3 regions of the Tessaracoccus sp. MC1865 genome follow, and region 1 is predicted to be linked to each of the others. Evidence: predicted binding sites of a transcription regulator. Region 1 holds the regulator's gene; each other region holds the start of a gene.
What was found. Region 1 encodes HrcA, which represses chaperone genes, less so after heat shock. Its sites were predicted from a motif close to TTGGCACTCGNNNNNNNCGAGTGCCAA; they were not measured.
Positions count from the first base shown of each region.

Region 2: groES (co-chaperone GroES) is a predicted target of HrcA. The motif match lies at 1,619-1,645, and genes of this name have one in related genera.
Region 3: groL (chaperonin GroEL) is a predicted target of HrcA. The motif match lies at 2,246-2,272, and genes of this name have one in related genera.

Region 1 covers NZ_CP072596.1:1,520,082-1,524,503, reverse strand. Annotated here, with positions in the region: gene J7D54_RS07005 (16S rRNA (uracil(1498)-N(3))-methyltransferase) at 1-21, opposite strand, end outside; gene dnaJ (molecular chaperone DnaJ) at 18-1,190, opposite strand; gene hrcA (heat-inducible transcriptional repressor HrcA) at 1,202-2,215, opposite strand; gene J7D54_RS06990 (MBL fold metallo-hydrolase) at 2,303-3,070, shown strand; gene J7D54_RS06985 (inositol monophosphatase) at 3,080-3,856, opposite strand; gene J7D54_RS06980 (DUF3097 family protein) at 3,885-4,422, opposite strand, start outside.
Region 2 covers NZ_CP072596.1:906,270-910,691, reverse strand. Annotated here, with positions in the region: gene groL (chaperonin GroEL) at 1-1,168, opposite strand, end outside; gene groES (co-chaperone GroES) at 1,184-1,480, opposite strand; gene J7D54_RS04070 (IS30 family transposase) at 2,337-3,014, shown strand; gene J7D54_RS04065 (cell wall metabolism sensor histidine kinase WalK) at 3,066-4,422, opposite strand, start outside.
Region 3 covers NZ_CP072596.1:598,628-603,049, forward strand. Annotated here, with positions in the region: gene J7D54_RS02550 (trans-aconitate 2-methyltransferase) at 1-57, opposite strand, end outside; tRNA gene J7D54_RS02555 (tRNA-Thr) at 75-147, opposite strand; gene manA (mannose-6-phosphate isomerase, class I) at 188-1,366, opposite strand; gene J7D54_RS02565 (DUF3263 domain-containing protein) at 1,483-1,755, shown strand; gene J7D54_RS02570 (hypothetical protein) at 1,760-2,212, opposite strand; gene groL (chaperonin GroEL) at 2,420-4,045, shown strand; gene pulA (pullulanase-type alpha-1,6-glucosidase) at 4,344-4,422, shown strand, end outside.

The sequences.
Region 1 (4,422 bases):
GAGGAAGAGGGGATCTGTCACGAGAACCACTCGCTCAGCTTGCCGAAGACACCCGCTTTGCCCGGCTTGGCGGTGACCGCCTCCGCCCGGATCTCGTCGCGGGCCTCGGCGAGCTGGAGCATCAGGTCGCGCTGGTGGTCGTCGAGCCTGGTGGGGGTCTGCACCAGCAGGGTGACGCCCAGGTCTCCCCGGCCACCGCCGCGCAGGCGCGGCACGCCGCGGCCCTTCAGCGCGATCCGGGTGCCGGACTGGGTGCCGGACGGCACCTCGAGGGAGACGGTGCGGTCCTCGACGTCGGACTTCTCCCACTCCGCCTCGAGGGTGGTGACGGCGACGGTGGTGCCGAGCGCAGCGGCGGTCATGGGGAGCTTGACGACCATCTCGAGGTTGTCGCCGTCTCGGCGGAAGCTCTCGTGGCTGTTGACGGCCAGCTCGACGTAGAGATCGCCGGCGGGGCCACCGCCCGGGCCCACCTCGCCCTGGCCCTCGAGATGGATCCGGATGCCCGTGGAGACACCGGCGGGGATCTTCACCTGGAGGGTGCGGGTGGTGCGCACGCGGCCCTCACCGGAACACTCGCCGCAGGGCCGCGGGATGATCGTGCCGTAGCCACGGCACGTCGGGCACGCCTGCGAGGTGCGGATGTCGCCGAGGAAGCTGCGCTGGATCTGGGTGATGTCGCCGTTACCGTTACAGGTCGAGCACGTCACCGGCTCAGAGCCGGGTTCGCCGCCGGAGCCGGTGCACTTCGGGCAGACGACGGCGGTGGCGACCTTCACCGGCTTGGTCACGCCGAACACTGCCTCGTGCAGCTCCAGGGAGACGCGCACCAGCGCGTCCTGGCCCTGGCGCACGCGGGAACGCGGCCCGCGGCTGCCGGCCTGGCCGAACATGGCGTCGACGAGGTTGGTGAAGTCGAAGCCACCGGCGAACCCGCCGCCGAAGCCCGAGAAGCCCGCACCGGCCGCACCCGCCATGGGGTCACCGCCACGGTCGAAGACCGCACGCTTGTTCGGGTCGCTCAGCACCTCGTAGGCCTCGCTGAGTTCCTTGAACTTCTCTGCGGCCTCGGCGTCCTCGTGGGCGACGTCGGGGTGGACCTTCATGGCACGTCGGCGGTAGGCCTTCTTGATGCCTTCAGGGGTTGCGTCGCGTTCGACACCGAGGATGGCGTAGTAATCCTTGCTCATATTTCTTGCGTTCAGCCTTCGTTGAGGAATCTGCTCACGTAACGAGCCACGGCGCGCACCGCGGCGATGGTGGACGGGTAGTCCATCCGGGTGGGTCCGACGACGCCGAGGCCCGCCCGGAAATCGGCACCGTATCCGGAGGCCACCAGTGATGTCGACTGGAACCCCTGGGCGGTGTTCTCCTGCCCGATGCGGACGGTGACATCGTCGCCGCCCGCCTCGCCGAGGAGACGCATGAGGACGACCTGCTCCTCGAGAGCCTCCAACAGGGGGCGCATGTTGGTCTCGAAGGCGGCGCCGGCCAGGTTCGGGACGCCGGCCACCACCACCTGCGAAGCGGGTTCGGCAGCGATGGTTTCCAGGACCGTCGCGACGACCGGGGCGGAGAACGCCCGGTCCTCCGGTGCGATGGTGTCGAGCACCCTCACCAGGGCGTCGGCGGCATCCGCAGCGGCCCGGCCCACCGTCGCGGAGGCCAACTTCTGCCGCAGACCGTGCAGACGGGCCTCATCCAGCGCCGGAGCATCGAGGACGCTCTGGTCCACCCGCCCCGAGGACTGCACGACGATCACCATCAGACGTTCGGCGGTCAGAGAGACCAGTTCGATGTGCCGGATGACGTCGTGCTGCGCCACGGGGTACTGCACGATGGCGACCTGCCGGGTCAGTTGGGCAAGGAGGCGGACGGTGCGCATCACGAGGTCGTCGATGTCAGCGGTGCCGTTCATGAACGTGGTGATGGCGGTGCGTTCCGCCCCCGACAACGGCTTGATGCGCGCGAGTTTGTCGACGAAGAGCCGGTAACCCTTGTCTGTGGGGATCCGGCCGGCGCTGGTGTGGGGCTGCGTGATGTAGCCCTCCTCCTCCAACGCCGCCATGTCGTTGCGGACGGTGGCTGCCGAGACGTCAAGCTTGTGCCGCTCCACGAGGGCCTTCGAGCCGACCGGCTCACGACTGGCCACGTAGTCGGTCACGATTGCCTTCAGGACTTCGAGCTTTCGGTCGTCGAACTTGCGGTCGTCTATCACGTCACCTCCACACTTGGTGCAGCAGCCCAATCATTGGCACTCTCGTTTACCGAGTGCCAGTGTACCGCCCCTACGATGGGCATCATGACACTCGACTGGACCCCCGTGACCGACCGCGTCTTCGTGACCACCGTGGAACCCCACCGGGTCAACATCGGGCTGATCGTGGGCGAGACCGGGGCGATGCTGATCGACACCGGCAACTCGCCCGAGCAGGGTGCGGAGATCCTCGCCTCGGCCACCGCGCTGGCCGGCGTCCCAGTGACGCACGTCCTGCTGACCCACGATCACCACGACCACGTCAAAGGCCTGGCCGGCATGGGGGGCGAGGTCATCTCCATCGCGCACGAGAAGCTCACGGCTGTTCCGGTCTCCCGCACGTTCTCGATGGCGCTGGCGGTGGATCTCGGCAACCTGCGGGTGGAGGCGCTGCACTTCGGCGAGGGCCACACCGACAACGATGTGCTGGTCTTCCTGCCCGGCGAGAACGTCGTCTTCGCCGGCGACCTCCTGGAGGAGGGCTCGGACCCGCAGATCGACGACCGCGGTTCGCTGAGCAACTGGCCCACCGTGCTCGACGGTGTCCTGGGCGCCGCCAACGCCACGACGCGGTTCGTGCCCGGCCACGGCGCTGTTGTCGACCGCGACTACGCGTTCATCCAGCGCGCCGAGATCGGCATGCTCTACGGCCAGACCGAGATGCTGATCCACCAGGGCACGAAACTGGAGGACGCGGCGGCGGCCACGGAGTGGCCCTTCACCGCCGAGACGCTCGCCGTGGCCCTCCCGAAGGCCTATGCCGAGCTGAGGGCCAAGGGCGTCGTGCCGAAGCGACACCTGCCCCTGATCTGAGCGCGAACCTCAGATGATGGGCCAGTTCTGCTGGGCCACCATCCAGCTGAGCGTGTCGCCGGCGACCAGCAGGCCACCGCGCGAGCGTGAGGTGAGGCTGTAATCCATGCCGTCGATCGTGCGGCTGATGCCGCCGTTCTCCACCACCATCAAGGACCCCGCGAGGTGGTCCCACGGGTGCAGGCTCGAGTAGAACATGAAGTCGAAGGTGCCGTCGAGGACGGCCGGGTAGTCGAAGCAGCACGCGAAGTGGCTGCGCACCACGGGGCTCAGCTTGCCGTCGGCGTCGAAGCCCCGGAGCTTGCGCTTGGAAGAGGCGCCCAGCGGCGGGCGGTCATGGCGCCGTCGTTCGATGGGGCCGCCGTTGAGCTGTACCCCGGCCCCCCGCTCGGCGACATAGGCTCGGCCTGTCTGCGGCTGCCAGATCCAGCCCCGGGTGGTGACGCCGCCGCGGACCTCGGCGAGGATGACGCCGTGTTCGTCGCGGCCGTGGACGAAGTTCCGGGTGCCGTCGATGGGGTCGATGATGAAGGCATGGTCCGCGTTGCCCAGGCCCTTGAGGAGCGACGGGTCCGCGAAGACGGCCTCCTCCCCCACGACGACGGCGTTCGGGAAGGCTTCCTTCAGCCGGCGGGTGAGGTACACCTCGGATTCGTGGTCTGCGACGGTGACGAGGTCTCCGGGCTTCTTCTCGTCGACGTCGGTGTCGGCCAACAGCCTGAACCGCGGGGTGATGATCTCCGCAGCGGTCTCCTTGAGCAGGCCCAGAATGCCTTCGGTGTCCATGTCGCCTACCTTAGTGGTCTGTCCGGGGTCAGGCGCCGAGGTGGTCCTGCGTGACGAAATCGATGAGGGTCTCCACCTTGGTGTTCAGTTGTGGCTCGAGGTCGCGCCAGCTGCTGACCCGCGCGAGGATCGCCTGCCAGCCGCGCGCGATGTCCGCCTGGTCCGCGTGCGGCAGGTTGAGGGCCTTGAGGGTGCCGAGTTTGAAGTCGACGTCGCGGGGCACCACCGGCCAGGCCTTGCGGCCGATGCGGGCCGGGCGGACGGCCTGCCAGATGTCGATGAACTCGTGCCCCTCGATGAGGACGACGTCGCGGTGGCCGGCGCGGTAGACCTCGGCCGCGATCCGCGACTCCTTCGAGCCGGGCACCAGGTGGTCGACCAGCACGCCCAGCCGACGACCGGGCTCGGGCCCGAAGTCCTGCACGATGCGCGGCAGGTCGTCGATGCCGCCCAGGTATTCGACGACGACGCCCACGTGCCGGAGGTCCTCCCCCCACACCTTCTCGATGAGTTCCGCGTCGTGGCGGCCTTCGACGTAGATGCGGCTGGGCAGCGCGACCTTGGCC
Region 2 (4,422 bases), 610 kb from region 1:
TCTCCTTGAGCTCCACCTCGGTGGCGGCGCCGACCTGGATCACGCACACGCCACCGGCGAGCTTGGCGACCCGCTCCTGCAGCTTCTCGCGGTCCCAGTCGGAATCCGTGCGCTCGATCTCGGCGCGCAGCTGGGCCACGCGGCCGTCGACCTCGGAGGATTCGCCAGCGCCATCGACGATGGTGGTGGCGTCCTTGGTGACGACGATGCGGCGGGCGCGGCCGAGCACCTCGAGGCCAACCTGGTCGAGCTTGAGGCCGACCTCGGGCGCGACGACCTGGCCACCGGTGAGGATGGCGATGTCTTCGAGCATGGCCTTGCGGCGGTCACCGAAGGCCGGGGCCTTGACGGCCACGGAGGTGAAGGTGCCGCGGATCTTGTTGACCACGAGGGTCGAGAGCGCTTCGCCGTCGACGTCCTCAGCCACGATGAACAGCGTGCCCTTGGCGGCGATGACCTTCTCCAGCAGCGGGAGCAGCTCGTTCATCGACGAGATCTTGCCGCTGTTGATCAGGATGTACGGATCATCCAGCACGGCTTCCATGCGGTCCGTGTCAGTGACCATGTACGGCGACAGGTAGCCCTTGTCGAACTGCATGCCCTCGGTGAACTCCAGCTCGGTGCCGAAGGTCTGCGACTCGTCGACGGTGATGACGCCGTCCTTGCCGACCTTGTCGAACGCCTCGGCGATGAGCTCGCCGATCTGCTCGTCACGCGAGGAGATGGTGGCGACCGACGCCATGTCGGCGGTGGTGTCGACCACGCGGGCGTTCTCACGCAGGCGCTCGACGACGGCCTCAACGGCCTTGTCGATGCCGCGCTTGAGGCCGACCGGGTTGATGCCGGCGGTCACGGCGCGCAGGCCGGCGTGGACCATGGCCTGGGCGAGCACGGTGGCGGTGGTGGTGCCGTCACCTGCGACGTCGTTGGTCTTGGTGGCGACCTCCTTGGCCAGCTGGGCGCCGAGATCCTCGTAAGGATCGTCGAGCTCGACCTCCTTGGCGACGGTGACGCCGTCGTTGGTGATGGTCGGGGCGCCCCACTTCTGGTCGAGGACGACGTAGCGGCCCTTGGGGCCGAGCGTCACCTTGACGGTGTCGGCGAGTGCGTCAACACCGCGCTCGAGAGCGCGGCGGGCTTCCTCGTTGAAAGCGAGAATCTTTGCCATGGGTGAAATCAGCCCTTACTTGGAGACGACGGCGAGGATGTCCCGCGCGTTGAGCAGGAGGTATTCGTTGCCGTCGTACTTGACCTCGGTGCCGCCGTACTTCGAGAAGATGACGACGTCGCCCTCAGCGACATCGAGGGGGATGCGGTTGCCCTTGTCGTCGATGCGGCCGGGGCCGGTGGCGATGACCTTGCCCTCCTGGGGCTTTTCCTTGGCGGTGTCGGGGATGAAGAGGCCCGACTGGGTCTGCTGGGTGGCCTCGAGGGGCTGGATCAGAATGCGGTCCTCGAGAGGCTTGATCGTGGTTGCCACGTCAAACACCTTCCTTTGTGTCTTCCGGCCGAAACCGGCTGAGATGTCTTCTTCTGTTGGACCCGGGCGTCGTCGCGGTGCCGCCTAGGCAGTTAGCACCCGAGGGTGTCGAGTGCCAGTCCCCAAACTATCGCGGCTTTAGCACTCAATCAAGCCGAGTGCCAAGACCGATGTGCCCGGCACACCCCCTCGCGGAACCTCGGCGCGGACTCCGCCTGAGCTTGGGGCCCCCGTGAGCAATTGGATGGGGTCATGGCCGCGACACGCCGCGAGTTCAGGGGGTGAGTGCAACAGAGCTGAAGGGGATGTGTTGTGTCGGTCGCGGAGAAGCGTGGGGTTGCCCTTGCCGGGTTGGCTGAGGGGCTCAGTGCGCGAGAAGTCGCACGGGGGTTGGGTATCTCGCCTGGGATGGTGTGGAGGTGGGCCAAACTCGAGGGTGTGAAGTTGCAGCATGGGCGGCTCGGGGGTGTGCCCGAGCTGCGGCCGCGGGCGGCGCGGGAGCCGCGTCGGGTGCCCGAGGGGGACTGGGTCGATTGCAATGGCAGGCTGACTCAGGCGGGTCGGATGGTGATCGCGATCCGGCTGAGCGAGGGACGTGGTGACACGTGGATCGCTGCCGAGTTGGGGGTGGCCCGTTCGACGGTGTGGCGGGAGCGTCAACGCGGATCCGTTGAGGGTAAGTACCGGTGGCGTCCCGCGCAGACACGTGCCGACCAGGCCCGGAAACGGCCGAAGCCTGGGAAACTGGCCCCTGGTAGCGCGGTGCGTGCTGAGGTGGTCGAGCGGTTGAAGCGGCGTGATTTCTCCCGAGCAGATCTCGGGCCGGTTGAAACTCGAATTCCCTGACCGGGAGGACATGTGGGTGAGTCACGAGACGATCTACCAGGCGCTCTACATCCAGACCGCCGGGTCACTGCGTCACGAATTGACGGTTGACAAGGCGTTACGTCAGGGCCGCAGCAAACGTCGACCGAGATCGAAGCTGCCTGCTAAACCCCGGGGCTGGATCGGGGAGGACGCGGTCCTGGCGAAACGTCCCGAGGAGGCTGACGACAAGCGGGTGCCAGGCCACTGGGAAGGTGACCTGATCATCGGGTCGGATCTACGCTCCGCGCTGGTCACCCTCGATGAGCGTCACACGAAGTACACGATGATGCGGCGGGTCTGTGTCCATGACACCTTCACCGTCACCGACATCCTCACGATCATGGCCCGAGAGTTACCCGCTTCGCTGTGGCGCTCGTTGACCTGGGACCAGGGCGTAGAGATGGCCGCCCATCACCGATTCACCGACGAGACCTCCTGCAAGGTGTACTTCTGTGATCCCCACTCCCCGTGGCAGCGTCCCACCAACGAAAACAGCAACGGACTCAAGCGTCAGTACTTCCCCAAGGGCACCGACTTCACCCGTGTCACCGACGCAGAAGTCGCCGCGGCCGAGTACGAACTCAACACCCGCCCCCGGAAGGGCTTGGATTACGAGACCCCTGCTGAGAAACTGGCCAAACTAGTTGGTGTTGCACCCACCGATTGAATCCGCCCACTGTTACACCGGCGTGTCGTGGCGTTGACCCATCTCATTTGCTCAACTCATCCACCCCCACCCGACCAGGCTGCCGGAGGGTGGGGATACGGACGGGCGGGGTGCGCCCTGAGGCGCGTCGCTACTTCTTCTTGTTGCGACCCGGGGGCACCCAGGGTGCCGGTGTCGGCTCGGGCTCGGGCTCGGGCGCAGGCTCGGGCTCCGGCTCCGGCTCCGGCTCCGGCTAAGGCGTCCCTTGTGCGCCTCGACGATGCTTTCGACAATGGACAGGCCCAGACCTGCGCCGGCCTTCTCCGAGACCCCACGACCGCGGCCGAAGCGGGTGCGGATCTTCTCGATATCGGCTTCGTGGATCCCGATGCCGCGGTCCTCGACGCTGAGGTGGACCTCCCCGCGCACCAGCTCGGAGGCCAGGGTGATGGCGGATTCGGGTTCGGAGTACTTGACGGCGTTGGCCACCAACTGCAGCCAGGCCTGCGTGATCCGGTCGGGATCGAGCCAGGCGTCGGCGGACTCGATGCTGCGCAGCCGCCAACTGCGATCCCCCAGGCCGCGGGAACGCTCGAGCACCTGGTCCGTTAGCGTGGCCAGCGAGAACCACTCCGGCTTCACGAAATCGCTCTGCTGGGACTTTGCCAGCGTCAGGAGGTCACCCACCAGGCCACCCATCCGGTCGAGTTCGTCCAGTGCCAGTTCGCGGGTCTCTTGGATGTCGTAGGGATCGTCGATGTCCATCAGCTCCAAGTGGCCGCGCACGATGGTGAGGGGGGTGCGCAGCTCGTGGCCGACGTCGTCGAGCAGTCGGCGCTGGCCCTCGACGGAGGTCTCGAGCCGGTCCAGCATGTGGTTGATGCTGACCGAAAGCCTTGTCAGATCGTCGTTGCCGCGTTCCGGGACGCGCGTGGTGAGGTCGTTCTCACCGATGCTCTCGGCGGCCTCACGGAGTTCCTCGACGGGTCTGAGGAGCCTGCTGACGAGCAGCCAGGACACTGCGGCCACGGCCAGCGTCGCTCCGATGGCAACGAGGATGAACGCGAAAATGGTCTGGTGGAGTTCCTCGCGGGCGCCGTCGTAGTCATGCACCTGGACCAGGGCACCGCTGGCGGTGGGGAAGTGCACCGGGGTGACCATGTACCGGTACTCGTGCATGGAGGTGGTGATGGCCCCGCTGGAGACGACGTCGAGCGTGGTCAGCGGTGCGATGTGTGCCATCAGCTCCTCGTCGCTCTCGGGGACGAAGGTGGCGTTGTCCGCGGACTGCCAGTGGAGGCGGCCGTCGATGAAGCCGACCTCGCCCTCGTTTGCGTTGAGGACCGAACGGGTGAGGTAGACCTCCAGCAGGCGTGACGGACCGGCGAACGGCTGCCCGGTGTCCGGATCCACCCCCTCCGTGGCCAGG
Region 3 (4,422 bases), 920 kb from region 1:
GGAGTGATCGGGATCCGCTTGGATCATGCGGGTCCACTTGCTGGGCTCAGGGGTCATGCGCGCAATTGAATCAGAGCCTCCTGAGGGAGTCGAACCCTCGACCACTCGCTTACAAGGCGAGCGCTCTGGCCGCTGAGCTAAGGAGGCGTGGGCCCTATTGTGCCAAGCCGGGGCGCGGAATTCCGAATCAGGCGCCCGATGCGGCCACGAACATCTGGCCCTCACCGTGCACCGTGACGTCCTCGTCTGCGGCGAGGAAGGCGCTGTCGCCCGATTCCAGGTGCATGTCGCCATCGTCGCCCTGGAGCACGAACCGGCCCGCCGTGACCAGCGCGATGCGACCGCAGTCTGAGCGCGGTACCGGGAGGTGGGAACCGTCGACGGGGGACACCAGCCACAGCTCGAACTCCGGGAACGACGTGGGGTAGACGTAGACGCCGTCCGCGCCCTCGGCGACGAGGACGGTGGGCTGCAGGGGCTCGAAGCGGACCACCTGCAGCAGGCCGTCCACGTCGATGTGCTTCTGGGTGAGGCCGCCGCGCATCACGTTGTCCGAACTGGCCATGATCTCCACGCCCACGCCGCGGAGGTAGGCGTGCATGATGCCGGGCTCCAGCGCCACGGCCTCGCCGGGTTGCAGTGTGAAGCGGTTCATCAGGAGCGCGGCGAGGATGCCGGGGTCACCGGGGAAGTGCTCGTCGAGTTCGACGGCGGTGCGGGCGAACTCGCCCAGCGCGCCCGGGGCCTCGAGGAGGTTCACGGCTGCCGCGAGCACCACATCGACCAGGTGCCGCCGCTCGTCGAGCGAGAGGACGTCCAGGAAGACCTCCTGCAGGGCAGGGGCGGCGGCGCGGTCGCGCAGCGGGCCGATGACGGAGGCCAGTTCGTCGGCGACACCGAGGGCCTCGAACAGGCCGGCCGTCTCCAGCGGGTCGCGGAAGCCGAGGAGGCCCTCGAACGGGGTGAGTGCGACGATCGCCTCGGGCTTGGGCCAGTCGTCCTTGAAGGACCGGGTGGGCTCCGACGGGTGGAGTCCCAACAGCGATTCGCGGGCGTAGCCGACTTCGGCCTGCTGCCGCGAGGGATGCGCCTGCAGACTCAGCGGGGTGGAGGCGGCAAGGATCTTCATGAGATAGGGGAGCCTGTCGCCGAACTCGGCGCGGGCGGCGGCGCCCACCACCTCCGGGTTCTCCTGGACGTGGGTTGCCAACGCCATCCCGTCGTCGAGGAAGGCGTGGCCCCCCGGATGAGTGCCCAGCCAGTACTCGGCCCATGGCCGGTCGTCGGGCTCGCGGCGGAGGATCCCCGGGATGGCCGTGTGGCTGCCCCAGGCGAAGTGCTGGACATGGCCGGTGAGTCGGCGCATCGGGGATCGGCTCCTAGGGACGTGGTGTGCGGGCAGAGGCGACTCTACCTTCGGACTGGGACCAGTGTTGCCGCAGTTGAATGACACAGGTGTCGTTTGCAGCTAAACTGACCGTCATGTCTGAGGCCCTCATGCACACGCCGGTCGACCTGACCGAACGCGAAGCCGCCATCCTCGACTTTGAGGACAGCTGGTTCACGTCCGCGGTGCCGAAGGAACAGGCGATCATGGAGAGCTTCTCCCTGTCGTCGGCCCGCTACTACCAGCAACTCAACGCCCTGATCGACACCCCGCGCGCGCTGGCCTACCGGCCGCTGCTCGTGAAGCGTCTGCGCCGCATGCGGAGCCAGCGTCAGGCTGCGCGCTCGGCGCGCCGCCTCCACGCCTGATCCGTCACCTACGGAACCTCAGCGCCGCCAGGCCCTCACGCAGCGGGCGTTTTGTGCCCACGCGGTAGCCGCCCTTGAGCAGGTCCGCCTGTACCTCGAAGTGATTGGCCGTGGCCCTGTCCCCGGAGCGGAGCATGGACCAGGCCACCGCAATCACGTAGAGCGGGATGAACGGCAACCCCAGGCAGTAGGCGTACTGCCACGCATGCGCCTCCTCATGGGCGAGCAGGTCAGGGATCCGCCCCTCGACCTCGCCCACCGTCCTGCCGGGAACCAGCACGACGTCGCCCACCGTCATCGCGCTGGCGTTGACCAGCGGCAGCTTCACCTGCTCGAACACGATCAGGTGGCCCTGACGGCGGGGCCGGCCACGGCCGGCAAGGCCCAGGACCAGCCCCAGTGGGGTGGACAGATTGAGCGCGTTGGCGACGTTCCTGAGGGTCCGCGGCGTGTCCATGGGCTCACTCTAGTGAGCCGATGCCCCAGAAGCTTTGCACTCCCTTGGGGAGAGTGCTAATAATGGGGTTAGCACTCTCACGTTTGAGTGCTACCGAATTGCGGTGAGGCCCGGAAGGGCCGTCCGTCGCGGGCACCAGCAGTTCAACCTGACATCTGAAGACACCCGGGGCTAGCCGCCCCATCGACGGGAGGACTCCCGAACACCATGGCAAAGCTGATTGAATTCAATGAGGCCGCACGACGCGACCTTGAGCGCGGCATGAACACCCTTGCGGACGCCGTCAAGGTCACCCTCGGCCCCAAGGGCCGCAACGTCGTCCTGGAGAAGAAGTGGGGCGCCCCCACGATCACCAACGATGGTGTGTCCATCGCCAAGGAGATCGAGCTCGAGGATCCCTTCGAGCGGATCGGCGCCGAACTCGTCAAGGAGGTCGCCAAGAAGACCGACGACGTCGCCGGCGACGGCACCACCACCGCCACCGTGCTGGCACAGGCGATGGTCCGTGAGGGCCTGCGCAACGTGTCGGCCGGCGCGAACCCCGTTGGCCTGAAGAAGGGCATCGAGACCGCCGTCGCGGCGATCGTAGAGAAGCTCGGCGAACTCGCCATCGACGTTGAGACCAAGGAGCAGATCGCCGCCACCGCGTCGATCTCCGCTGCTGACCCCACCGTCGGCGAGATCATCGCCGAGGCGATGGACAAGGTCGGCAAGGAAGGCGTCATCACCGTCGAGGAGTCGAACACGTTCGGCCTCGACCTCGAGATGACCGAGGGCATGCGCTTCGACAAGGGCTACATCTCGCCCTACTTCGTCACGGACGCCGAGCGCATGGAAGCCACGCTGGATGACCCGTACATCCTGCTGGCCAACTCCAAGATCTCGTCGCTGAAGGACCTCCTGCCCGTGCTGGAGAAGGTCATGCAGTCCGGCAAGCCGCTGCTCGTCATCGCCGAGGACGTCGAGGGTGAGGCCCTGGCCGGCCTCATCGTCAACAAGATCCGCGGCACGTTCAAGTCGATCGCCGTCAAGGCGCCCGGCTTCGGCGACCGCCGCAAGGCCATGCTGACCGACATCGCCATCCTGACCGGTGCCCAGGTCGTCTCCGAGGAGGTCGGCCTGTCGCTCGACACCGTCTCCCTGGACCTCCTCGGCCAGGCGCGCTCCGTGCTCGTCACCAAGGACGAGTGCACCATCATCGAAGGCGCCGGCGACTCCGAGCAGATCGAAGGCCGGGTGGCCCAGATCCGTCGCGAGATCGAGAACTCGGATTCCGAGTACGACCGTGAGAAGCTCCAGGAGCGTCTGGCCAAGCTGGCCGGCGGCGTCGCCGTCATCAAGGTCGGCGCGGCCACCGAGGTCGAGTTGAAGGAGCGCAAGCACCGCATTGAGGACGCTGTCCGCAACGCGAAGGCTGCGGTCGAAGAGGGCATCGTCCCCGGCGGTGGCGTCGCGCTGCTGCAGGCCTCGAAGCTCGCTTCGGTCGAGGGCCTGACGGGCGACGAGGCCATCGGCGCCCAGATCGTGTTCGCCGCTGCTTCGGCTCCGCTGAAGCAGATCGCCTTCAACGCCGGCCTCGAGGGCGGCGTCGTGGCGGAGAAGGTCGGCTCGCTCCCCGCGGGCGAGGGCCTCAACGCCGCCACCGGCGAGTACCAGAACATGGTCGAGGCCGGCATCATCGACCCGGCCAAGGTCACCCGCTCGGCGCTGCAGAACGCCGCGTCGATCGCCGCGCTGTTCCTCACCACCGAGGCAGTCATCGCGGACAAGCCGGAGAAGGCCCCCGCGGGCGCTCCCGGCATGGACGAGATGGGCGGCATGGGCGGCTTCTGATCGCCTGAGACCCAGAGGGCGGCCCCACTTCGGTGGGGCCGCCCTTCTGCGTTCCCGGGGACTGGTCAGGGGCTGTGGGGGAGGGATTTCCCAACCCTAGGGGTATTGATCTGCCTCGAGACTAATGCCATGATGGGCGGACTTGAACGATCAAACGTGCAATGACGAAGGAGTCACGATGTCGCGTTCAGCGTCTTCCCGATTGCTCTCGGGTTTCGCTCTCACAGCCCTGGTCTGCACATCAGGCGTTGTCACAGCAATTTCGCCGCCCGCCCCTGCGGCCGCCGCCACGACAGCCGTGACACTGGTGGGCGATCTCCAGTCAGAACTCGGGTGCGCGGGCGACTGGGACCCAGGTTGTGCCGTCACCGGCCTCA